Regions from separate parts of the Mesorhizobium sp. M7A.F.Ca.US.007.01.2.1 genome, predicted to be linked through region 2. Evidence: predicted binding sites of a transcription regulator. Region 2 holds the regulator's gene; the other holds the start of a gene.
What was found. The regulator PhoB, encoded in region 2, activates phosphate uptake and scavenging genes when phosphate is short. The targets are predictions, from matches to a motif close to TGTCATNNANCTGTCAT.
Positions count from the first base shown of each region.

Region 1 (5,493 bases), on a different contig from region 2:
AGGCCTTGTCGCCGAGCCTGAGATCGAGGCTGGCCGGCTGGATCTGGTCGGCATCGAGCGCACGCGCCGACTTCAGCGCGCCGGACTGGAGCAGCGCCGATATGTCCTGGTCGGGAAGAATGCCTGTCTGCCGCAAGGCTCCACTCCTGCTTGGTACAAACCTCTTAATGAAGCCGGCAATTGACGCAAGCGCGGTGCGGGTCTAAAGGGTCGTTATCCCGTGGTGATTTGGCCGGTCGGCTTGCAGCCACGTTAAACAAGTCGCTAAAGGACCGTCGGGCCGCAAGGCCGTATGGACCGGTTGCGACTTTCGCGGCCGGTTTTTTTGTGTCTGGAAGAAAAGCGATGAGCACCAAGAAGCGCAACTGGAAGCCTCAGACGGCACTCGTGCACAGCGGAACGCTGCGTTCCGGTTTCGGCGAAACGTCAGAAGCGATCTATCTCACCCAAGGCTATGTCTACGAAACGGCGCAAGCCGCCGAAGCCCGTTTCAAGGGCGAAGAGCCGGGTTTCATCTATTCGCGCTACGCCAATCCGACCGTCGACATGTTCGAGAAGCGCATGTGCGCGCTGGAAGGTGCGGAAGACGCGCGCGCCACCGCGTCCGGCATGGCGGCGGTAACGGCCGCCCTTCTGTGCAGCGCCAAGGCCGGCGACCATATCGTGGCGGCACGCGCGCTGTTCGGCTCCTGCCGCTGGGTGGTCGAGACGCTGGCGCCGAGATACGGCATCGAGGCGACGCTGGTCGACGGCACCGACATCGCCAACTGGGAAAAGGCGGTCAAGCCGAACACCAAGCTGTTCTTCCTGGAAAGCCCGACCAATCCGACGCTGGAAGTGGTCGATATCGCCGCTGTCGCTTCGCTTGCCAATTCGATCGGCGCCAGGCTGATCGTCGACAATGTCTTCGCCACGCCCCTGCAGCAGAAGCCCTTGCAGCTCGGCGCCCATATCGTCGTCTATTCGGCTACCAAGCACATAGACGGCCAGGGGCGCTGTCTCGGCGGCGTCATCCTGTCGGACAAGAAGTGGATCGACGAGAACCTGCACGACTATTTCCGCCATACCGGCCCAAGCCTTTCGCCTTTCAACGCCTGGACGCTGCTGAAGGGCCTGGAAACGCTGCCGCTGCGCGTACGCCAGCAGACGGAAAGTGCCGGCCGGATCGCCGATTTTCTGGCCGAACGGCCGGAAATCGCGCGCGTCATCTATCCCGGCCGCGCCGACCATCCGCAGGCCGACATCGTCAAGAAGCAGATGTCGGGCGGCTCGACGCTGATCTGCCTGGACGTCAAGGGCGGCAAGCAGGCGGCCTTCGCCTTGCAGAACGCGCTCGACATCGTCCTGATCTCCAACAATCTCGGTGACGCCAAGAGCCTGATCACCCACCCGGCGACGACGACGCACAAAAATCTCAGCGACGAGGCGCGCGCCGAGCTCGGCATCGGGCCGGGCACGCTCAGGCTGTCGGTTGGCCTGGAGGATACCGACGACCTGCTCGAGGACATCGCGCAGGCGCTGAAGGGGGCCAGGTAGGAGGCCTTCAGGCGCCGGACGGCGTCTCTTCCAGCTCGGCCGTCTTGGTGCCGATGGTCATCGCATTGCCGCGCCAGTCGACGGCGCCGCCGAGCCAACCGCGCCCCCACATCGCCGGCAGGATCAGGTCGCGCGCCATGATCGCGGCGACCATGCGTGGCGACAGGTACCAGCCCTTGGACCAGGCCAGGGCGCACTCCGGAAGATAGAAGGCCGCCAGCACGGCAAGGGCGGTTGCCCAGAGGCTGAAGCCGGCGCTTGCCGCCGCAAGCAACGCAAGCACCAGCGGCACCACGGCGCCGGTCAGGATTTCGGGTGCGAAGAACAGCGGGAAAGTGACGCGGCGCAGGCGCGCCCAACGGGCCTGACGCGACCAGATGTCGTCAAACGAGCGCCGGCCAAGCGGCTGCTCGAAGGGGGCGGCGACGAGATTGACGCGCAGGCCGAGACTGTTCACCAGCTTGGTCGCAGCGGCATCCTCGGCGATCTCGGCGGCCAGCGCGCGAATGCCGCCATTGGCGTCGAGCATCGGCTTGTTCCAGAGCATGCTCTTGCCCTGGGCAAAGCCGAGGCCGAGCGCCTCGCCGGCATACTGCCAGCGCGCCTGCAGCGTGTTGAGGAAAGCGCATTCGACCTCGGCCCAGAAGCCGGCCGGCCGCGAGCCGATCGGCGTCGAGCAGACAAGGCCGGTGCCGGGCCGCCAGGCAGCCATCAGGTGCTGGATGTAGTCCCTCGGCATCAGCACGTTGGAATCGGCCAGGACGACCCAGTCGTGCCGCGCCGCTTCCCAGCCCTTGACGCAATTGTTGAGTTTCGGATTGGCGCTGATGCGGTCGTCGCCGACAAGCAGCCGGGCCGGCACTTTCGGAAACCGGACGATCGTCCTGTTTATCAATTTGACCACCGGATCGTCGGCATGGGCGACGCAGAAAATCAGCTCATAGCGCGGCCAGTCGAGCGAGAAGGCGCGCTCCAGCGTCTCCTGCGTGAACGGCTCGACGCCGCGCGACGGCACGACGATCGACACCGGCCGCGGCTTGCCGGCCGGCGGCGCAATGGTGCGACGCCGTCTCAGACGCGACGCGGCGAGCACGATGCTGGCGAGATTCGAGAGGATGAGGACGGTTGAAAGCGTGGCGGATATGAGAGTGAGTTGCATCGAGATCCGGTCACTCCAGGAAAACCGGTCCGCAAGACGGCCGGTTTCAACAGTTCAGCAGAGCGCCCGAGTCGCGCGTCACCAGTCCGCGCACACCATCATTGTCATATGTCACTTAAATGACATTCTTTGTCGGCACCTGCCCGCGAGGTCGGCCAGAGGAGGCTTCGATCGGTTGACCTAACCGCACGGAGCGCCGAAAGTTCCGCTGGAACCGTTTTTTGGAGCCGCTTATGTATAGCGCCGTCACGCGCAACATCGAAGTGCAGGTCAGGCCGTTCTATCTGGAGGACCGTTCGGATCCCTCTGAGAACCGCTATGTCTGGGGCTATCAGATAACGATCGACAATCAGTCGGACGATTTCGTGCAGCTTCTGTCGCGCTATTGGCACATCACCGACGGCACCGGCCGGGTCGAGGAAGTGCGCGGCCCCGGCGTGGTCGGCGACCAGCCCGAACTCAATCCCGGCGACAGCTACCAGTACACGTCCGGTTGCCCGCTCTCGACACCGTCCGGCATCATGGTCGGGCATTACACGATGCGCAACAAGCGGGGCGAGACGTTCGACATCGCCATTCCGGCGTTTTCGCTGGACTTGCCGGGGACGCGGCGGACGGTGAATTGATTTCGCCTCACCGGCCGCGGAGCGACCGGTGAGGCGTGGTTTCTACTCTACTGGGCCGCGAATTCCGCCGGGTCGAAATCATATTGCTTCGAACAGAATTCGCAGGCGACGTGGATGCCGCCGTCTTCGGTGCTGTCCTTGATCTCCTGGGCGGAAAAACCCTCGAGGATGCCGCGGATCTTGTCCCTGGAGCACGAGCACTGGTCGGCGACCGGAACGCCGCCGAAGACGCGCACGCCATGCTCGTGGAACAGCCTGTAGAGCAGCCGCTCGGCGCCGATCGTCGGGTCGATCAGTTCGGTCGGCTCGATGGTGCCGAGCAGAGCCAGCAACTCCTGCCAGGAATTGTCGACCGGATCGTGGATCTCCCCGCGCGGATCGCCATCGCCGCCCGGCAGGTCCGGGACGCGCATGCGCTCGGGCGACTGCGGCAGGAACTGCGCCAGGATACCGCCGGCGCGCCATTGCTCGCGGGCGCCGCCGGGACCGGGCGTCAAAAGCTTGGCCACCGACAGCCTGATATCCGTCGGGATCTGCTCCGACTGACGGAAATAGGTGCGTGCCGCGTCTTCCAGGGTCTCGCCATCGAGCTGGACGATACCCTGATAGCGCTGCGTATGGGCGCCCTGGTCGATGGTCAGCGCCAGCACGCCACTGCCGAGCAGCGTCTGCTGGGAGGTTTCGCCCGCCGCGACCAGCGCTTCCAGCCGGTCGGCATCGAAACGCGCATAGGCGCGCAGCGCCGAGGGCGTGGAAAAATCCGCAACCAGCATGTCGACGGGTCCGTCGGTGCGGGTCTGCAGGATGAACTTGCCCTCGAACTTCAGCGAAGTGCCGAGCAGCACGGTCAGCACACAGGCCTCCGCCAGCAGGCGGGCGACCGGCTCGGGATAATCGTGGCGGCTGAGGATGGCGTCCAGCATCGGCCCGAGTTGGACCGTGCGGCCGCGCACGTCGAGAGGGCCGACCTCGAACGGCACGACGTGATCGTCGCCGGCATAGCCGAATTCGCCGAGTTTGGGGTGATGTTCAGTCACTTGACAGGTTTCCAACATGACAAAGCTCCAGGGCGCGGCCATGCCGCCCTCCGGGGCGCATGCGTCGAAACGCGCTTGATTTGCGTGATGCGGCGCAAATAGGCATCACACGCCCGCAGATCAAGCTCCCAGGGATCAAGCGCCCAGACACTTCAAGCGCCTAGACACCAGGCAAGCACGGCCTTCTGGGCATGGAGCCGGTTCTCGGCCTCGTCGAAGACCACCGAATGCGGTCCGTCGATAACCTCGTCTGTCACTTCCTCGCCGCGATGCGCCGGCAGGCAGTGCATGAACAGCGCGTCCGGCTTGGCTCTCGCCATCAGCTTGGCATTGACCTGGTAGGGCGAGAACACATTGTGGCCGCGGGCGCGATGCTCCTGGCCCATCGACACCCAGCAATCGGTGACGATGCAGTCGGCCTGATCGACGGCTTCCTCGGGCGAGCGGGTGAAGTGCAGCTTGCCGCCATGCGCCTGCGACCAATCGATATGCTTCTGCGCCGGCTCGCTGCCTTCGGGAACGGCGACGTTGAGGTTGAAGCGGAACCGGGCCGAGGCCTCGAGCAGGGAATGCAGCACATTGTTGCCGTCGCCGGTCCAGGCGATGGTCTTGCCGGCTACCGGACCGCGATGTTCCTCGAAGGTCATGATATCGGCCATCAGCTGGCAGGGATGGGTATCGTCGGTCAGTCCGTTGATCACCGGCACGGTGGCGTTCTCGGTCAATTCCAGCAGCCGCTCATGCGAGGTGGTGCGGATCATGATCGCATCGACATAGCGCGACAGCACCTTGGCGGTGTCGGCGATGGTCTCGGAACGGCCGAGCTGCATCTCGGTGCCGGTCAGCATGATGGTCTCGCCGCCGAGCTGCCGCATGCCGACGTCGAAGGAGACGCGCGTGCGCGTCGACGGCTTGTCGAAGATCATCGCCAGCACCTTGCCTTCGAGCGGTTTGGTGCGCTCGCCGGCCTTGAGCCGCGCCTTTCGCACCACCGCGTCGTCCAGCATCAAGCGCAGGTCGCCTTCGGAAACGGTGGAAAGATCGGTGAAATGGCGAACTGACATCAGCAATGATTCCGGGATTACTTCGCCGCGGCGGAAGCGATCGCCTCCGCCAGGCCCTTGGCGCCGGCGCG
Region 1 covers NZ_RZQP01000023.1:22,985-28,477, reverse strand. The annotation lists gene EN949_RS06930 (2'-deoxycytidine 5'-triphosphate deaminase) at 1-136, opposite strand, end outside; SAM riboswitch at 211-288, shown strand; gene EN949_RS06925 (O-succinylhomoserine sulfhydrylase) at 346-1,536, shown strand; gene EN949_RS06920 (ceramide glucosyltransferase) at 1,544-2,695, opposite strand; gene apaG (Co2+/Mg2+ efflux protein ApaG) at 2,929-3,321, shown strand; gene EN949_RS06910 (Hsp33 family molecular chaperone) at 3,369-4,400, opposite strand; gene argF (ornithine carbamoyltransferase) at 4,511-5,422, opposite strand; gene EN949_RS06900 (aspartate aminotransferase family protein) at 5,440-5,493, opposite strand, start outside.
Region 1: the regulator PhoB is predicted to act here: its motif matches at 2,804-2,820, upstream of EN949_RS06920 (ceramide glucosyltransferase).

Region 2 (5,493 bases):
GCACGTTGGTGGCCGAATTCTGCCGGGCCGAGGAGATCGCCGCGGCAATCGTGGCCAGCACGCCCATGATCATGAACACCTTCATGGTGATCCAGCGCGTGTTGATGCCGGCGAGATTGGCCGCCTCGGGATTGCCGCCGATGGCGAAGACATAGCGGCCGAAACGGGTGCGGTTGGTGATGAAGGTCATGACCAGCCCGACGGCGACCGCCATCAGCACCGGTATGGCGATACCGTGGGCGATGAACAGGCCGCCTTCGGGAACGGTGATGTTGTTGGCGGCCGCATATCTGTTCACGATGCCGATCGGCCAGGGGTAGGAGTTGGCGAGCCAGACCGCACCCATGATGGCGCCGCAGGTGACGACACCGAGCAGCGCCTCGGCCCAGATCGGACGTAGCGGAAAACGGAAACGCTTGCGCTGCACCCGCCCGTTGAACAGCCCAAACACCACGGCGAGGCAGGCGACGATCCCGACAACCCAGCTCCAGGTTGCGCCGATCGATCCCGCCGGCCCGCCGCCCATCAGCTGAAAGGTGGCGTTAAGCGGCGCCACGGTCTGGCCTGATGTGACCCACCAGGCAGCACCGCGCCAGACCAGCAGGCCGCCCAGCGTCACGATAAAGGCGGGCACTTCGAGATAGGCGATGACGAAGCCTTGAAAGGCGCCGATCAACAGGCCGAGCGCCAGGCCGATGACCAGCGCCAGGACCCAGATCCATGGATTGCCGAGTTCGAGCCCGACAAAACGCACCAGGAAATGCACCTGGGCAAATCCCATCACCATGCCGATCAGGCCCTCGGCGGAACCGACCGACAGGTCGATGTTGCGCATGACGATGACCAGCACCATGCCGCAGGCCATGATGGCGACCGCGGATGTCTGCACCGACAGGTTCCACAGATTGCGCGGCGTGAGAAAGGTGCGGCTGTCGAAATCGAGCGGGTTGACGCCGAGGCGCAGGCTGGAAATGACATGCAGCCCAATCCAGATGACCAGCAGCGCGCCGATCATGCCGAGCATCCGGGTGTCGATCTCGGTCGCCTTCAGGAACCGGGCGACGGCGCCGAGTTCCGACGCGCGCGCCGTATCGGCCTGCGGGTTGGACGTCGTGTCGGTCATGATTTCCTCCCACCGGCTGGCCGTCTGACGCGCATGCCGGAGCCCAGCCTAGAAGCTATCCGCATGATGCGGAAACACAATTCTTTGAGAAAACGCCGCGGCTTTTGGGCCGCGGCGTTCAGATATTTCGAAGTGGTCCGGATCAGTTACAGGCCGCGACGGTGCCGGCAGCGACACCCGCGCAGACTTCGTCCTTCTTGATCCAGCCAGCATCGATGACGACGTTGAGATTGTCCTTGGTGATGGCAACCGGAGTCAGGAACAGCGACTTGACGGTGTTGCCGCCCGGCGTCGTGAAGTCCTTGGCGCCGGCGATGTCGCTCGTCTTCTTGCCGTCGGCCAGTTGCGAGGCGATCTCGGCGGCATTCTTGCCGAGCTCGCGCGCGTCCTTCCACACCGACACGGTTTGCGTGCCCAGGGCGATGCGGTTCAGCGCGGCGTGGTCGCCGTCCTGCCCCGAGACCGGCACGGTGCCGGCCAAGCCTTGAGCCGTCAGCGCCGCGACGACGCCACCGGCAGTGCCGTCATTGGCCGCGACCACCGCGTCGACCTTGTTGTCGTTGGCGGTCAGGAACTGTTCCATGTTCTTCTGGGCGTTGGCGGGCAGCCAGCCATCCGTGTAGGCTTCGCCGACATTCTTGATCTTGCCGCTGTCGATGGCTTCCTTGAGCACTTCCATCGAGCCCGAGAACAGGAAGTCGGCATTGGGATCGGCACCGGAGCCCTTGATGAAGACGTAGTTGCCTTCCGGCTTGACCTTGAACACTTCGCGGGCCTGCATACGGCCGACTTCCTTGTTGTCGAAGGTCAGATAGAAAACGTCCTTGTTCTCGATCAACCGGTCATAGCCGACGACCGGAATGCCTTCGTCCAGCGCCTTCTGCACGGCCGGGCCGATGGCCGAAGCATCCTGCGCCAGGATGATCAGGGAATTGGCGCCCTGCGAGATCAGGCTTTCGACGTCGGTAAGCTGCTTGCCGGGATTGGACTGCGCATCGGCGGAGATGTACTTGTCGCCGGCGGCCTCGATCGCCGTCTTCATGGCGGCCTCGTCGGTCTTCCAGCGTTCCTCCTGGAAGTTGGACCACGAAACGCCGACGACTTTGTCCTTCGCCTGCGCGACAGACGCGAGCGTCAGCGACATGGCGGCACCCGCCAGGATGGCGGCTGTGAATCTTTTCATATTATCCTCCCTGCGCCGCGTATGGCGCGACCAAACTGGCCCGAAGGCCGCACAGAGGCCCTATTTTTTCGAGCCTCGAAAAAATACTGGGCCAACGCCCGAACGCTGTCAACATCGATTCTGATGGATTTTGATGTCGTTTCGAATTTTTTTCGGGCCTCGGAATAAATAAATGACACGGCGCGCGGCTTCTGCCAGTATTTGACCGCGTCACCGACAGCGTTCCAGGGCAGGAAGAACCGCGGCGACCGGGAGGATATGAAAGAGCATGTCGGTCGGAATCCGCCACGACGATTTGCGCCGCCGCAACCGCGCGATGGTGATCGCGGCGGTGCGCCGCGCCGGACAGCCGTCGCGCACCGAGATCGCCGCAACCACAAGCCTCAGCCATTCGACGATCTCGGCGATCTCATCCGACCTGATCGTCGAAGGCATCCTGACCGAAAGCAAGCCGAGCGAGGCCGGCTCGCTCAAACGCGGCCGTCCGCAGGTCGGCCTCAGCCTCAATCCGGAAGCGGCCGCGGTAATGACCGTGGTGCTGTCGCTGAACTTCCTCTCGGTCGCCGTCATCGACTATGCCGGCCAGGTAATATCCGAGGAACAGCGTCGGCTCGACACGCTGACGATGTCGCGCGACTCGCTGATCGGTGAGTGCACGGCAATCGTGCGGCGCCGCCTGGAAGATCCCGACCTGGACGTGCGCAGCATCGCCCGCATCGCGCTGGCCGTCCAGGGCATCACCGACACCCGTGCCCGCTCCATGCTGTGGTCGCCGATCACGCCGCACACCGACATCGCCTTCGCCGACATATTCGAAGAGGAGTTCGGCATCCCCGCCATTATGGAGAACGACTGCAACATGATGGCGGTGGCGCTGCGCTGGCGCGACCCCGATCGTTACCGCGACGATTTCATCGCCATCCTCCTGTCGCACGGCATCGGCATGGGGCTGGTGCTGAAGGGCGAATTGTTCACCGGCACCCATTCCTCGGGCGGCGAATTCGGCCACATGATTCATCGGCCGAACGGGGCGCTGTGTCGCTGCGGACGGCGCGGCTGCGTCGAAGCCTATGCCGGCAATTATGCCATCTGGCGCAACGCGCGGCAGATGGGCGAGGATGCAGAACCCGTCGCCGATGTCAGCGATGCCGACATGCGCGCCCTGGCTGCCGCCGCCCGCGAAAGGGACGGACCCGAACGGGAAGCCTATCGCAAGGCCGGCGAAGTGCTCGGCTACGGCCTCGGCAGCCTGTTCGCGCTGATCGATCCGGCCCCCGTCGCCATGGTCGGCGTCAGCGCCGCCGCCTTCGACCTGATCGAGCCGGCATTGCGGCAAGCGATTGCCCAGACCGCCGGCGGCCAGCATTCCAAGTCGATTTCCTTCGACACCGAGCCGAACGAACTGCCGCTGATCCGCGAAGGCTGCGCCATGCGGGCGCTGATCTTCGTCGATCAGGAGATTTTTGCGCCGGGCGTGCAGGCGAGATCCGGTTTCGGCGGCAAGAACGTGGCGTGAGTTCAAACGAGGGAGTTCAGTCCTCGCGAATGGCGTAACCCGCCCCACGGATGGTGCGGATGACATCGGGCATGCGGCCGTTGTTGACCGCCTTGCGCAGCCGGCCGACATGCACATCGACCGTGCGTTCGTCGATGTAGATCGTCTCGCCCCAGACATTGTCGAGCAGTTGGCTGCGCGAGAACACGCGGCCTGGATGGCGCATCATGAATTCAAGCAGGCGGAATTCCGTCGGCCCGAGCCGGATCTCGCTCTTCTTGCGATAGACACGGTGCGACTCGCGATCGAGCACGATATCGCCGACCTTGAGCACGCTGGACAGCACTTCCGGCTTGGCCCGGCGCAGCAGCGCCTTGACCCTGGCCATGAACTCCGGCGTCGAGAAAGGCTTGACCAGATAGTCGTCGGCACCGGTCGAGAGGCCGCGCACGCGGTCGCTTTCCTCGCCTCGCGCGGTCAGCATGATGATCGGCAGCCGCTCGGTCTCGGGACGCATCCTTAGCCGGCGGCAGAGTTCGATACCGGAAACCGCAGGCACCATCCAGTCGAGCACCAGAAGGTCTGGAACGTTCTCCTGCAGCCGGATTTCGGCCTCGTCGCCGCGCGTCACCACCTCGACCTGGTAACCTTCGGATTCGAGATTGTAGCGGAGCAGCACGCCTAGCGGCTCCTCATCCTCCACCACCATGATGCGTGGCGCGATCATCGGCTGGTCACCCCTGTCATGCCGCTGGCGCGGACATTGCCGTCTCGTCCTGCTTCGGACGATTGGCTGGCAACTGCGTGCCGGTCAAAACATAATAGGCATTTTCGGCGATGTTGGTCACGTGGTCGCCGATCCGCTCGAGGTTCTTGGCGCAAAACAACAGGTGCGTGCACGCCGTGATGTTGCGCGGATCTTCCATCATGTAGGTCAGCAGTTCGCGGAACACCGATGTGTATTTGACGTCGATGCGTTCATCATTGTTTCTGAGCGTGGCAAGCGCTGCCGCGTCAGCGGCGGCATACTCGTCGACGACCCCCTGCACCTGGATCAGCACCAGCTGCGCCATCGCGTCGATCGAATGCGAAAGGTCGTGCGGCGTGACGCTCAGCCCGACAGTGCCGACGCGCTTGGCGATGTTCTTGGCAAGGTCACCGATGCGCTCGAGGTCGCCGGCCATGCGGATCGAACCGACTACCGCGCGCAGATCGTTGGCCATTGGCTGGCGCTTGGCGATCAGCGTGATGGCACGATCGTCCAGCTCGCGCTGGCGTGCATCCATGATGGCGTCGTCGGAAACCACCCGCTGCGCCAGCGCATTGTCCGAATTGAGCAAAGCCCTGGTCGAGCCACCGACCATCGAGCGGGCGAGATCGCCCATGTCGCGGATCAGCTGGCTGATCTGCTCCAGATCCTCATCGAAAGATGCGACGGTATGTTCACCCATGATCTTCGTCCCTCATATGCCAGAGATCAGCCGAACCGGCCGGTGATGTAGTCCTGGGTGCGTTTGTCGTCGGGGGTGGTGAACATCTTGTCGGTGGCGCCCTCCTCGACCAGATAGCCAAGATGGAACATCGCGGTGCGCTGCGACACGCGCGCTGCCTGCTGCATCGAATGGGTGACGATGACGATCGTATAGTTCTGACGCAGTTCATCGATCAGTTCCTCGACACGAGCGGTGGCGA
Region 2 covers NZ_RZQP01000027.1:12,989-18,481, forward strand. The annotation lists gene EN949_RS07735 (sugar ABC transporter permease) at 1-1,123, opposite strand, end outside; gene xylF (D-xylose ABC transporter substrate-binding protein) at 1,266-2,306, opposite strand; gene EN949_RS07745 (ROK family protein) at 2,575-3,822, shown strand; gene phoB (phosphate regulon transcriptional regulator PhoB) at 3,839-4,528, opposite strand; gene phoU (phosphate signaling complex protein PhoU) at 4,545-5,252, opposite strand; gene pstB (phosphate ABC transporter ATP-binding protein PstB) at 5,279-5,493, opposite strand, start outside.